Regions from separate parts of the Bacillus sp. z33 genome, predicted to be linked through region 2. Evidence: riboswitches for the same ligand, from Rfam matches in the RefSeq annotation. Region 2 holds a riboswitch; the other holds the start of a gene.
The links. A riboswitch is a leader RNA that binds a small molecule or an ion and turns the genes downstream of it on or off. The one in region 2 is predicted to bind S-adenosylmethionine.
Positions count from the first base shown of each region.

Region 1: linked by a shared signal. The riboswitch ahead of AC4G3L_RS04245 (methionine biosynthesis PLP-dependent protein) and the one ahead of AC4G3L_RS02345 (bifunctional homocysteine S-methyltransferase/methylenetetrahydrofolate reductase) in region 2 are both predicted to bind S-adenosylmethionine.

Region 1 covers NZ_JBZFQN010000001.1:904,804-912,443, forward strand. The annotation lists gene AC4G3L_RS04225 (nicotinate phosphoribosyltransferase) at 1-695, opposite strand, end outside; gene AC4G3L_RS04230 (cysteine hydrolase family protein) at 713-1,258, opposite strand; gene AC4G3L_RS04235 (ABC-2 family transporter permease) at 1,418-3,055, opposite strand; gene AC4G3L_RS04240 (ABC transporter ATP-binding protein) at 3,056-3,844, opposite strand; gene AC4G3L_RS04245 (methionine biosynthesis PLP-dependent protein) at 4,033-5,133, opposite strand; SAM riboswitch class I at 5,352-5,460, opposite strand; gene AC4G3L_RS04250 (M42 family metallopeptidase) at 5,592-6,641, shown strand; gene AC4G3L_RS04255 (patatin-like phospholipase family protein) at 6,684-7,526, opposite strand.
Region 2 covers NZ_JBZFQN010000001.1:520,016-527,655, forward strand. The annotation lists gene metH (methionine synthase) at 1-1,681, opposite strand, end outside; gene AC4G3L_RS02345 (bifunctional homocysteine S-methyltransferase/methylenetetrahydrofolate reductase) at 1,678-3,537, opposite strand; SAM riboswitch class I at 3,629-3,730, opposite strand; gene AC4G3L_RS02350 (class I SAM-dependent methyltransferase) at 3,855-4,451, shown strand; gene AC4G3L_RS02355 (hypothetical protein) at 4,564-4,704, opposite strand; gene AC4G3L_RS02360 (phosphatase PAP2 family protein) at 4,980-5,657, opposite strand; gene dapF (diaminopimelate epimerase) at 5,705-6,688, opposite strand; gene AC4G3L_RS02370 (hypothetical protein) at 6,763-7,640, opposite strand, start outside.

The DNA.
Region 1 (7,640 bases), 380 kb from region 2:
TCAACAAGGAAGGTGCAATCATAATGTGATTCAGCATATTTACGGAAAGCTGTGTACTCATCCCGGTAAGCCTGAACAAGTGCATGCGCATGGGTTCCCACTACCGGAATGCCAAATTTCTTACCGGCTCTAACGTTACTGGTTGCCTGAAATCCACCAATATATGCCGCTCTTGTCCCCCAAATGGCAGCCTCTGTTTCCTGGGCTCTCCTAGTGCCGAATTCAAACAGTAATTCACCTTCTGTTACGACACTCAGACGGGACGCCTTTGTGGCAATAAGCGTTTGATAATTAATGATATTAAGAATAGCTGTTTCAACTAGTTGAGCTTCGGCAAGCGGTGCCTCAATTCGCATTAATGGTTCATTTTCGAATACAAGCTCCCCTTCTTTCATGCTCTTGATTTTTCCTGTAAAACGAAGTTCTTTTAAATAATTAAGGAAAACTTCATCGTACTTTAACTCATCCCTTAAATATTGAATATCGCTTTCTGTGAATTTTAATTCTTTAATATATGTAATTACTCGTTCAAGACCTGCAAATATGGCGTATCCATTATTAAATGGATTACGCCTGAAATACACATCGAAAACCGCCTTTTTATTATGGATTCCATCCTTAAAATATGTTTCCATCATATTAATTTGGTATAAGTCTGTATGTAAAGCAAAACTGTCATCGGGATAATGTGTCATCAAACTTCCTCCTTCAATTACAAAACCATGGCTCCCAGTGTCTGTTCAAAATGGGACAATGCCCACTTATGGCCGGCTTCATTGAAGCTCGCCACTCCATCTTTATGTATAACGATTTTAAACCCTTTATTATAGGCATCCACCGCTGTATGTAAAACGCAAATATCTGTACAAACTCCAACTAAATGCAACTCTGTAATGCCCCGTTCACGCAATTTGATTTCTAAATCAGTTCCGGCAAAAGCAGAGTATCTTGTTTTATCAATCCATAACAGATTTTCTTGGCCATTATAAGTATTATACACATTTTGAAGATTTCCAAATAATAAACGTCCTTCGGTACCTCTTATATTATGCGGAGGGAATAATTTGCTTTCAGGATGATAGGGATCATTTTCATCATGTACATCAATAGCAAATACGACAAACTCTCTATCGTTCATAAATTTTTCGGTTAACGAAACAATGTATTCTTCGATTTCCTGTCCGGGTTTACCGCAAGTCAATTTGCCAGCATCCGCTACAAAGTCATTTGTATAATCAATATTTATTAAAGCCTTCATTTCACCATTCCCCTATCCTTTTTAATGAATTCCGCACATTATACGTATAGAATATCAAATTGTACTCTATATTGCCTACATGAATATTCGGCCAAATCTAAAAATAGGAAAACAAGACTGCACTTAGCAAAGTGAATCTTAGGTGCTGCTACACCTGAATCAATCCTCTAAATACGTAAAATCAATCTTAAATCCATAACGCCACAAAAAAATGACTACTATCAGCAAGAGTCCACTATATCCGTATAAACCATACTCAAGCTTGCTTATGAGAAAATGAATACCAGCGAATATAGCAAGGATAGCAAGCAGGAAAAATGCCTTAACACCCTCATGATCCTGGGCTACAGAAGCAGGTTTAGAAAAGGGCAATATGATTTTAAAGCTCCTAAATGATAGGACAACCATAATAAATAGCGTAAATAAACCAATCAACAGATCCCATACTATTGAACTGCCATATATAAGAAAAAAGAGAACACTATAGGCCAAATAAATGGGCAGCACATACCTAGCCATGACTGCTTTCCATGTCCCTTTAAAGATAGGCTCTGTTTTCTGCAAAGTAGAAACTCTATATATCCAGGCTCCTTTATATGAATTTGTATATCGTAAAGCAGTTGCAACTACCGGAATAATAAAGGCACAAAAATAGATAGAATAATAGCCGCTGCCAGACTGCATACCTTTTAATCCGCTTTCCTCGAAAAGATTTAACAGGGTAATAAACGGAAAAATGATGATCAATCCAATAGAAGGATATACTTTCAATTTAAAGGCCTGTTCATTTTTCATGATATTCGTTGCAAAGTGAAAAAAAACTCGTTCTTCTTTATTACCAAATAAAAACAGCGGGATGTTTCTTCGTTTCCTTTTCAATATAGAACCTGTATGATTATTCATTTTTTGCAAGTACTTCTCAAAGTTATGAACATTTTTTATATAAATAATTAAAGAAATAATTGGTACGATGATAGCCAGACTGCTTAAAGCCATGTACTCTAACGTAAAATCCCCTTTTATGATTGCTTCAAAGGGAGCAGCATACCAGATTGGTGCAATAAAATAGCTCCACCAGGTTGGGCTAAATTCTACTTGGCTATCGATGATGTCAAATAATCTACCAGTCAGTTGGTACCCCACAATCATTAAAATAGATAAGGCAATTTGGACATAGCTAATAAAATCCTTTAATTTCTCACCATCGAAATACTTTAAAATCACCAGATAAATTAAGGCAGTAAGCAAGACGATCCATATATCAACCAGGATGATGATCAGCACAAATAACAGACTAAAGCCTAATCCTTTAGTAACAATAGAAGCAATGAGCGCGGGAGCTATAAATAGGAGCGTTAATGCCCCTAGATAAATGACAATATGAATCAGCTTTGCCGTCGAGATCGTTCGTTCATCTACCGGTCTTGATAATAAAATAGATTGGTCACGAATATCCAGCATCACATGAGAAAAATCAGAAATTAAAGATGTCATTATAAAAAACATAAAAACAGCAAACAGCAAACTCATTTGGAACAAATAATTTTCACCCATAATAATAAAAGGGATCAATATCAAGCCCATAAGTGCATACACCCATAGGGATTTCAAAAATTCATTTGAATCTTTATCCGTATCATTCTTTCTCGCCCCATTATTCATTAGAGCGGGAACTCTTCTGGAATCCATCGTAAGCTTAACCTGAAGAATTCTTCTCATAGCCGGGTAGTCAATTCCCATCCATTGAAATAGCTTTTTTCCTTTATCCAATACACGCAAACTCATAAATTCTCTCATCTATTTATCCCCTTGGACAACAGAGACAATATCTTCGGCAATCGTTCGATGTTCCGTAAAACCGGTTAATTGATTAAAAATTTCTTCTAGTGTTCCTTCCTTACCCGTATTCTGTAATTCTTCAAAACTTCCATCTGCGATAATCCTGCCTTCATGCAGTAAAATAATCCGATTACTGATTTTCTCAACAACATCCATAATGTGTGAAGAATAAAAAATCGTTTTTCCCTCACTTGCCAGCATTCCCAGCAATTCTTTGACGATCATAACGCTATTCGCGTCGAGACCGCTTAAAGGCTCATCTAAAAATAATATATCCGGGTTATGAAGAAGACTTGATATTAACAGAACCTTTTGCTTCATTCCTTTTGAATAACTATTTATTCGTGAATCATACATTGCTTCAATGTTTAATAGCTTCATTAGTTTAAAAGCCTTTTGGTCAACTTGATCATAAGGTAAGCCATAAAGCTCCCCAATAAAGGTTAAGTATTCACGTGCAGTCAATACATCATATAGATCTGCTAATTCAGGCACATAACCAATTCTGTTTTTATAGTCAATCCTATCATCGGAAAGCTCTGTTCCAAATATCTTAACTGAACCTGTATAATCTGTTAGAAGACCAAGCAATATCTTTACAGTGGTTGTTTTCCCAGCACCATTAGGACCTATATAGCCAATAACTTGCCCTTTGTCTACATCAAGATTAATGCCACGAAGCACTTCTTTCGAGCCATAACTCACCTGAAGATTGTTAATAGAAATAACCGGATCAGCCATCTTCATTCTCCCTAATTGAGACTAATTTTTTTACAGTATATCAAAATCGTTAAATATTTTACATATATTTCTATTTTACCGTATATGATTTTATTAAATTTCTAATACCTTCGCATATTTAGTTCGTTCATAAAAATTCCAGTAATACTCGCTCCTCCCCAAGATGTATCACTAATTTCAAACGAGTTCTACCTTTAAACCAGTAACGAATCAAATGCCTGTGTAAGATCTTCAATCAAATCATCAGCATGTTCAATCCCGACAGAATAACGCAGCAAGCAATTACAAACCCCAATCTGTATGCGCACCTCCTCTGGGATATCTGCGTGTGTTTGTGTAGCGGGATACGTCATTAAGCTCTCTACTCCACCCAAACTTTCCGCAAAAGATATGATATGAAGACTTTGTAAGAAAGGATTGATCCATTCAGCTGATTTCAGCCGGAATGATATCATCCCTCCTTTACCAGGATAAAGGACATCCGTCACTTCTTCTCTTTCTCTTAAAAACCGACTGATTTTCTGGGCGTTTTCCTCATGTTGTTTCATCCGCAAGCTCAATGTTTTCATTCCCCTCATGACAAGCCAGGAATCAAAAGGTGAAAGCACAGCTCCTGTAGCATTTTGATATTCCTCAAGTCTTGCACCAATATCAGCATTTTTTGCTACAATTAATCCAGCTAACACATCATTATGTCCAGCCAAGTATTTAGTGGCACTATGGACAACAATATCTGCTCCCTGTTCAAGCGGCCGCTGCAGAATAGGTGTATAAAAGGTATTATCTACAATCAGCAACAAATCATTTTCACGCGTGAATTTGGAGATCTCCTTTATATCCAATTCCTGCATAAGCGGATTAGTCGGAGTTTCGATAAAGAATGCCTTGGTTCTATCGCTAATGGATTCCTTAAAATCCGAATCGTTATGACATGGTTTAAATTTGATGCCATATGTCTTCCATATTTGTTCGAATAACCGGTATGTCCCTCCATAAAGGTCAGCGGTGACGGCAATCTCATCTCCAGGAGCAAATAAACAAAGCAATGAGTGAATGGCAGCCATACCTGAACTATAAGCAAAGCCCTGTTTTCCTCCCTCAAGCTCTGCGATGCCCTCCTCGAGTAATTTTCTGGTTGGGTTACCCGTCCTTATGTAATCAAACCCGGTGGATTCTCCTATACCATCATGGCGATAGGCTGTTGAAAAATAGACTGGCGGATTAACAGTACCTGTTTGTGTTTCACTTCGATTGCCTATTTGAGCTAAGAGTGTTTCGATTTTAACTTTTGTCATGTGTATGACTCCTCTCTCTTCATTTATCCCTACACATTGCTCTTCACCATCACGGTCCACCATACTTGCACTATATCCATGTGCTACTATTTTCCGCATATATGATACGGCTGTATTTCTTTTACTTTTGTCAAATAACATTCATTTCCCCAGTTATTAACAGTTATAAAAAAACAAAAAAGTCTCCAGAAGAAGACTTTTCATCAGAAATGGGCCCCTTCTTATCATTCAAGACAGCTAGTATGTCTTGCAGGATTTAGCACCTTTCCATCATTGGCGGTTGCTGAGATTTCACTGGGCCAGTCCCTCCATCTCTCTTGATAAGTTTTGTCAGAATATTCACTTAAAATAAATTTACATCCTCATGGAAAGAAAAGCAAGTTGTTTTTACCTTCATTGTTCAACTTTTTAACAAAGGTATATAATAAATCTATACATAAAAGGAGTGATTCGTAGCGATGAAAGCCAATGGTCAGGAAATTTTTCAATATATAAAAGAACTGGTATCCATCCCAAGTCCGAGCGGCTATACCACAGAAGTGATTGAACATGTGGCACGATTTTTACAATCTGAAGGTATTACAGCAGTAAAAACAAATAAAGGAGCATTATTGGCAACAATCAAGGGGCAAGATGATTCTAAACATCGTTTTCTTACCGCCCATGTTGATACGTTAGGTGCCATGGTTAAAGAAATCAAACCAGGCGGGCGTTTAAAATTATCGATGGTAGGTGGATTTCGCTGGAATTCTGTTGAGGGTGAATACTGTAAAATCCATACAGCTGATGGAAGGATCTATACAGGAACCATTCTTCTAAATCAAACCTCCGTTCATGTTTATCAGAAAATGGGCGATGTCAAACGCGAGGATGCGACAATGGAAGTACGAATTGATGCTGTCACAAAAAGCAAGGCAGATACAGAAAAGCTTGGCATTTCAGTCGGCGATTTTGTTTCCTTCGAACCGCGTGTTGAACTGACAGACAACGGATTTATTAAATCCCGTCATTTGGACGATAAAGCAAGTGTCGGTATTCTGATGTATATTATTAAACAGATAAATAAAGAAGGTATCATTCTTCCTTATACGACCCATTTCTTAATCTCTAACAATGAAGAAATCGGCTATGGCGGCAATTCCAATATACCGTCCGAAACAGTTGAATATTTGGCTGTTGATATGGGAGCAATCGGAGAAGGACAGGCAACGGATGAATACAGTGTATCCATTTGCGCCAAAGACTCAAGCGGACCTTATCATTATGGTCTGCGCCAGCATCTCGTCGAGTTATCAAAGCAGCATCAGGTGGATTATCGCGTGGATATTTACCCTTTTTATGGTTCTGATGCCTCTGCTGCCATTCGTGCCGGCTATGATATTATTCATGGATTGATTGGCCCCGGCATCGATGCTTCCCATGCTTTTGAACGCACCCATATTAGTTCCATCGAACATACTGCGAATTTAATTTGGCATTATTTACAATCAGAATTAAGACAGCAATAAAAGAATCAACAACCCATCACGAAAAATAGTGGTGGGTTGTTGTTATAATAGCTTTTTTATTTTTCCATGAGCAGCCTTGGCTTCTGCATATCCTTGATTGTACAGCTTTTTCAGCTTTTTAGGATTACGCTCAATTCGGCTGACATCTGATTTCTCTATTGGACGAATAATGACGACATGTCCCTTTTCTTCCTGTTCCTCCAGATAACGTATCGTGTCATTGTATAGGATATGCCGATTGCGAAGGGCCTTTAATAGTCCTTGATAATTCTTATATAATCTTTTTCCAAACCAATCAAACGATGAGCCTTTCATATATCCCTTGTTTCCGGTAAGCACGACAATATTTTTCGTATTCCCGTCTGCTTGAGATTTTTGAATCGGTATCGGATCGGCAACTCCCCCGTCAAGCAGCATTCTGCCATCATAAGAGATTACCGGCGCAAAAAATGGAATGGAACTGGATGCGCGCAGAATCGTTGTAATATCTTTTTTTAAGTGCTCTTTGCTATAGTATACGGGTTCGCCTGTAACGCAATCTGTAACACCGACGACAAACTGTTCCTTGGCTTCACAAAAAGCCTTCAAATCAAATGGAACCAGTTCATTTGGAATTTTATCAAAAATAAAATCCATTCCAAATAATTCGCGTTTCTTCAGAAAACGTTTATAGGAAAGATATTCCGGATGTGAGACATAGTCGATATTTGCCGTATAATTACGGTCTATTTGCCGGGCAATATAAGAAGAACCATTGCATGCACCGGCTGAAACACCGATTGTATATGGCAAATAAATATCCTGTTCCATCAAATACCTCAAAACTCCGGCTGTATATAATCCTCTCATTCCGCCGCCCTCTAAAACCAGGCCTGTATTCTGCATGACAAGTAACCTCCTTCCCTAGAGAATCCTTCTTATTTTGCCTTTACCTTTATAAATAATTACAAATTTCAAAACCTTTTAAGGAATTTTTTTACTTTTCATTGACGGTTCTGG
Region 2 (7,640 bases):
GGTATAAATAAACGGCATTCAGAACCTCTCTTCCCTCATTCGGCAGTCCAAACGATACATTACTGATGCCTAAAATCGTTAATGTTCTTGGAAGCTCTTTTTTAATCGCTTCCAGTCCCTTTACTGTTTCAGCAGCGCCTTCCCGGTATTGTTCATCACCAGTACCAACCGGAAAAACGAGCGGGTCAAAAATAATATCCTCCGGTACGATTTCGTATTTTTCTGTTAACAGTTGGTATGATCTGCGCGCGACCTCGAGTTTACGATCTTCCGTTACAGCCATTCCTTTTTCATCAATCGTTCCCACAACTAAGGCTGCTCCATACCGTTTAGCCAATGGCACAATTTTCTCGAAACGTTCTTCCCCATCCTCTAAATTAATTGAATTAATAATTGCTTTCCCCTGAGTATGACGAAGTGCCTTTTCAATGACGAGTTCATCGGTTGAATCGATGACAAAAGGCACTTTAATTTTCTTAGCTACTTCCTTCATGAATTCTTCCATATCGGAAACTTCATCACTATCCGGATCAGCCAGGCATACGTCAATCACATGGGCTCCCTTTTTGACTTGCTGTCTGGCAATCTCGGATGCTTCTTCGAACTTTTTGTCCTTAATCAGATTCTTAAACTTTCTGGACCCAATCACATTAGTCCGTTCCCCTACAAATAAAGGTCTCATGGAGTCGTCAAATATCAAGGGTTCAATACCGGAGATAACATGAATACTCTGTTTACCTATAATTTTCCTCGCTTCCATTCCGCTAACCGCTTCTTTTATTGCTCGGATATGGTCGGGAGTCGTTCCACAGCAGCCGCCGACCAGATTGATCCAGCCTTTTTCAGCAAATTGCTTAATCTTTTTGCTTAGAGAGGATGGCGTTTCGTTATACTGGCCATTTTCATCAGGTAATCCGGCATTTGGATAACAACTCACTGCGACAGTGCTTAATTCAGATAAACCTCTGATATGTTCAGCCATGAACTCTGGCCCGGTTGCACAATTAAGCCCAATCGCAAGAGGATTCATATGTTTGCATGATATATAAAATGCTTCAATCGTTTGACCGGCGAGAGTCGTCCCCATTGGTTCAATCGTTCCTGAGATAATTACTGGCACTTCCCTGTCTAAAGACGAGAATGCTCTTTGCATTCCGATATAAGCTGCTTTCACATTTAATAAATCCTGCGACGTTTCCAAAAGTAGCAAATCAACTCCGCCATCAAGCAAGCCCTTCGTTTGTTCTTCATATGAATCTGTCAATTGTTCAAAAGTCGCTCCACCTGTCACGGATAAGGTCTTGGTGGTGGGTCCCATCGAACCGGCAACAAAGCGAGGACTATTAGGAGTTTCAAATTGATCAGCTGCTATTCGCGCCAATTGGGCTGATTCTTTATTCAGCTGATAAGCCAGATGGCCAAGATGATATTCATCCAAGACAATTGGCGTCGCGCCGAACGTGTTTGTTTCAATAATATCAACACCAGCTGCCAAATACTCTTCATGAATGGATTGGATTACGTCTGGGCGGGTTAGTGTTAAATATTCATTACACCCATCATACTGTTCCCCGCCAAAATCATCCTCTGTTAAGTGGTGTGCCTGAATCATGGTGCCCATTGCTCCATCTAGAATAACTACTCTTTCAGCCATTAAGTCTTTTAATTGTACTGCTCTCATGATAAATGCACTTCCCTGTTTACTACTGATTTTTGTTCTTTGATGTATCGCACCAAACGCCCGCTTAATTCATATTTCATAAAAGGTGTAATGATGTAGATTCCATTAAATAACTCACTTGCCGCGTCTACTAATTCTTTTGAAATGGCAAAGCTTTCGCGAGCACAGGCTTCCTTATCCGCTCCGGCTCTTTCCATCGCCGTTCTGATATCCTCAGGTAAGGAAATACCCGGTACTTCATTGTGTAAAAACTCTGCATTCCTGTGACTCGTTAAAGGCATGATGCCAATAAAAATCGGTTTCGTAATATGCCTTGTTGCTGCGTATATTTCTTCTAATTTTTCAATACTGAACACTGGCTGGGTCAGAAAATAATCCGCACCTGCCTGAATCTTCTTCTCCATTCTCTGAACAGCTTTATCTATGTACTTTACATGCGGGTTAAAGGCAGCAGCCACCTCAAAATTCGCCCGGCTTCCTAATGATTTCCCTGAATAAGACCGTCCCACATTCAATTGCTTAATTAATGAAATCAGATCGATGGAAGAAAGATCATATACGGAAGTAGCTCCCGGAAAGTCACCAATTTTTGAAGGATCACCGGTCACGACTAACACCTCTGACAATCCGAGAGAATGCATACCCATTAAATGAGATTGCAAGCCAATCAGATTATGATCCCGGCAAGTTAAATGGACAAGAGGCATGGTATTTAACTTTGATTGTAAAATAGAGGCTACCGCAAGATTTGATATTCTCGGAGATGCCAATGAATTATCCGCAAGTGTGATAGCATCCGCACCAGAGTCCAATAAGTAACGACTTCCTATCAAAAATTCCTCCAGCCCCAGCGTCTTTGGCGGGTCAAGTTCCACGATGACCGTCGTTCGTTTTTTTACCATACCTGAAATCGTATCTGGCCCATTTCGTTTGTACTGAATGATCTCATGTGAAATAGACTGATGCTTCGGCTGTGCAACAAAATCTTTTTCCTTAACAGGAAAAAGGTCTTCGACTCCTTTACGTATGGCCTGAATATGTGCAGGCGTCGTACCGCAGCATCCGCCTATCAGCCGTACCCCTTGCTTCACCAGTTGCCTGGAACTGTTGATGAAATAGTCCGCCTCTGTAGAGTAGACATATCTTCCATCAGATAAATCAGGTAAGCTTGCATTCGGGTATGCCGCATAATAAGTATCTTCTAAAAGCGGTACTTCTTCATAAGACCGAATCATATGGTAAGGACCCATCCTACAATTAATCCCGACGACATCGGCTCCCTCTTTTTTCAATAGTGAAAATGCTTCACTGACATGCATCCCATTTTGCAATAGACCCGTTTCATGCAGGGATATATTCGCAATCAGAGGAAGATCACTGGTTCTTCTTGCTACTTCTAACACCATTAACAATTCCTCTAAATCATAATAGGTTTCTAGTAAAATCCCATCTGGTTCTTCCTTCAATAAGGCGAGTAGCTGCTCTTCAAAATATGCCTTAATTTCACTTAATGTTAATTCTGATTTTCTAAAGCTTCGTAAACCTCCGATTGTCCCAACAACAAAGGTATGCGGATTGGCAGCTCTTTTTGCCAGCTTTATTCCGGTCCGATTGATCATGGAAACTTCCCTTTCAAGACCATACCGCTTTAATTTATGGTAGTTTGCACCGAATGTATTGGATTGAATGATATCAGCACCTGCTGCAATATAACTCCTGTGCATCTTTTCAATTTGATTGGGATCAGTCAGATTTAGTTCTTCAAAACAGCTATCGATCCCAAATGAATATAAAAGTGTACCACTAGCCCCATCAGCAACCAGAATTTTTTCGTTTAACGTCTCTAATAGATTCACTGTCTTTCCCCCTAATTTGTTAAATTGAAAAGTTGATGAGGAAAATAGACGATGAGAAAAGAGCTTTCGCCATGAAAGCCCCCCTTCTGGTCTCTCATCTTTCAAGCGGCGCTTGCTGGATTTAGCACCTTGAATTACTATCCAGGTTGCTGAGATTTCAACGGGCCAGTCCCTCCATCTCTCTAGATAAGGATATAAAATTATATATTTACTAAATTTACTATAAATTATCAGTTTTTTCAATCTATTTTGATAATTAATGCAGAGGAGTTAATGATTTATTATTTCGGGTATGTATCGTGTAGGAGTGATGTTAAATGAAAGAGATATTTACAAATCAATTTAAAAATCCAACAGGTGTACTTGGAAAACTCGCAGGTAAAATCATGGCCTATGAAAATGAAGAATTGTATGATTGGACATTTAATCAATTGTCTATTACACCGAATGATACGCTGCTTGAAGTAGGGTTTGGCCCTGGCGAAGGAATGCATATGCTTTTTGATAAGTACCCAACCATCCAGATTGATGGCGTCGATCCATCTGAAGAAATGGTGAAAAATGCGAGCAAGCGCAATCAGGAACACCTCGATCGGAATCAGCTGCGTTTATTTAATGGAACTGTTCTCGAGATACCTAATCCAATGGTGTACGATAATATTTTCAGTGTAAACAGTTATCCACTATGGGACAACCAGGAAGTTTGCATTCAGAAAATACATTCCTTACTAAAAGAGAATGGGCAAGTGACCATAACGGTACAGCCAAGGCAGGAAGAAGCAACCGAAGAACAGGCTCATGAATATGCCGAAGAAATTAAAGAGGTTCTTACTAAGACAGGATTTAAATCAGTTAAAGTTCAAACGAAACCAATGAAACCGTGCTTATCCATCAATGTAACAGCCACCAAATAGCCCTTTTTTAGGGTATTATACACATATATTAAAAAACCAGAGAGCTGGTAACTCCCTGGTGCTACTACTAGCAAGTGGTAAGCAAATCGTTTAATTCTTAGATGAACCACCCTTATGCTTTGGTCGGCGCAGGGTGGTTTTTCGTTTGCCTCTTGAGCTTTATAGATTGGCGAAATCGCGTAGCGCTGCCGGCAGCAAGGGGCGTGAAAAAGATCATTGCTTCATCTTTTGCCAGAGCTTTTAGAAAATCCATAGTCTATCACCTCCCTTCTCCTATATTAGGAAAAGAAGGTGCATACCACCCGAACCAAGTAGTTGTATGATAATCATTCCATGTCTGTTGTTAATGACATAATTACCCTGGCTCTCTTTTTAAAGTATTTGCATCTCATCAAAGATTGCTACTTTAATCTCCAGTATTTATAGGAAGTAGCAAAACCATAAAAAGAAAATGCTCAGTTAGTTATTCACAGAGGTTTACATAAAAAATAGGCGTCTATAAGCCGGCATAGCTTACAGACAGCCTATTTATGATTTCAAACCTTTTGTTCTCCTATATTCCCCAAACTTAAACACAATCGCAATGATTGCCAGCCATGCACATCCCGCAACATACCCTGCAATCACATCGCTAGGATAATGCACCCCCAGGTAAATACGGCTGTAGCCAATCGTTAAAATCATAAATATACAAATCGCATAAACAGCCCATCGAATCGGCCAATTCTTGGTGATTCTGGTTGTAATGATCATCAGTGCACCATAGAGGATGAAGGAGGACATTGAGTGGCCGCTCGGAAAGCTAAAGCCATTTTCTTGAACCAATGGATTTAAAGTTGGTCTCTCCCGCTGGAAAATCCATTTTAAATATTGGTTTACATAACCACCTGACCATGTCGTGATGATTAAAAAAAGCACACTGAGAAAACGTTTTTTAAACAGTAACAACGAAGAAAAAACGATAACCAGTAGGATATTGCCTTTTACTGATCCTAAATTCGTTATAAAAGTAAGCACTTTTGTACTCATTTCATTAATACTGCCCTGGATTGCCTGAATGATCGTCATATCAAACCGATATAGCTCATGTTCGTCTAGGTCATCAGCAATATCTACGAACAAGAGCGTACACACAATAAAGAGAGCAATCAGCACGAAAAAGGAAATAATATGAACATTTAAAAAGGTGTTTTCAGGCTTCTTCAATTTACGCCCTCCCCTATTGCGAACATATTGTTTAAAACGTCTTAAGTTCATCCTATTTTAGAGTCTAGATAGGTTTTGACATGTTGTTGGAATGATGAATAAGCCTCGGCCTCTTCTTTATAGATTTTCCTTTCCCCAAAGCTAACATGTAGTGTTTCTAAATTTAACTGAATAACCGTTTCGTATTCATACGTTGCATTCCCAATTAAATCAATCCAGGTTTTATCCTGCAAATCATGAACCTGGCATAGTACCATTCCACCTGGATTATAGACATGCAGTACGGCTTCATCATCGAGTTCGTCAACCCATTTCGTTACGAGACTGGAAGCTGACATTGCTGTTCCGCAGGCATTTGTAAAGCCTACGCCTCTCTCAAACGTGCGGACAAAAATAGCCCCCTCCTCCAGGCGGGAAACGAAGCTGACATTCACACCATCGGTAAACCAATCATTCTTACCATTCAGCATAGTGGCTATTTTTTCTTGCCTATCCGAGTGGATCAACTCTTTATCAACCAGACTGATCAGATGTGGATTTGGTACAGATAGGGTTGTGAATGTAAGGTCCTCATCAATAAAAGGCAGGCTTTTGTTGATGATTTCATCCATCTCCGTGTTCATAGGCAATGCACTGGTTGCTTTGATAACTGGAGATATTTCGACTCGGTATGTAGGGATATCCTTATACATGTCAGGTTCTTTCGTTACCTGCAGATTTGCTTTCATCGTTTCAATCATCAGATTATTTTTCTTCAGTTTTTCCTGAACATACCGCCCAACACAACGGAGCCCATTCCCACACATGGAGGCTTCCGAACCATCCGTATTAAAGACTCTCATTCTGGCATCTGCCTTCTCACTGTTCATCACAAAGAGAATCCCGTCTGCCCCCTCGGTACCGGTGCGCTCACACATACTTATGGCTAATTGGCTTCGTTCTTGATCTGATAATGGTAGCTTGGTATCCATTTCATCAATTAAATAAAAATCATTATTGGAACCATGTACTTTAATTATATTAATATCCATTCTCCTGCTCCCTTCAAACAAACATGAATCTACCTATTTCACTATTATAAAACAAAACAGGACTGGATGAGTGGTTAATGATTTTGCTGCTGAAGGTAATCAATACAAAAACAATATCCTATTCTTTTTTCATCTTCTGTGGCGCCTTCCGTAAATATGAGGAAAGGCGTATTGGGATCAAGGAAATGCTGACTATAATAGGAGGGCATCCATCCACTTGAATAGTGAACAATACTTCGCTGATTATAGGTTTGTTTGACAATAAATTCTGAACCATGTCGGATTTCCCCACCATATTGCCGAATGCCGTAAGAATTGGTTATATGGCTTGTACTACTTTTTCCCAACTGTTTTGATTGCTTATATGTCCCTATTTTTTCTTGTTCACCCGTCAGAATATCAATGGTACCATTTAATCCAAAACGGCTTCGATATTCACATAAAACAGTACCATAACTGTCTGATAAAACATATCTTCTTGGTAAATAAATGAGTAGAAAGGATGGTACAATCCACATCCATATATTTTCTCGTTTATCTTTCAAAACGCCAACCATATTCCCTTCCGTTGAGAAAATGGGCATATGGAGAGTCGGCGCAGGTAAAAAACCAAGAAAATATTGGCCGTTTTTAAGTGGTGAGTCTCCTTCTCCTACCTCTTTTTCTTCCGGAAGTTTCTTCATCCTGTATTTCAAGCCGACAATTCGATTGAGAGAGAAAAAAAACAGCATATGGAATGGTAGCGTTATGATTGCGGCAAGAATCACATCAAATCCAATCAGCCAGGTAAGCAAAAAACAGAGGAGACCGACTACAAAGTATGCGACTAATTCTGCTGTATATATACGATAGATTTTTTGGTAATAATGCTTAGTAGTCAAAGAATATTCACCGCCAATTTTATAAGCCTTTACTCCATCTGTACATTCTATGACCGGCATGTCCAAAATAG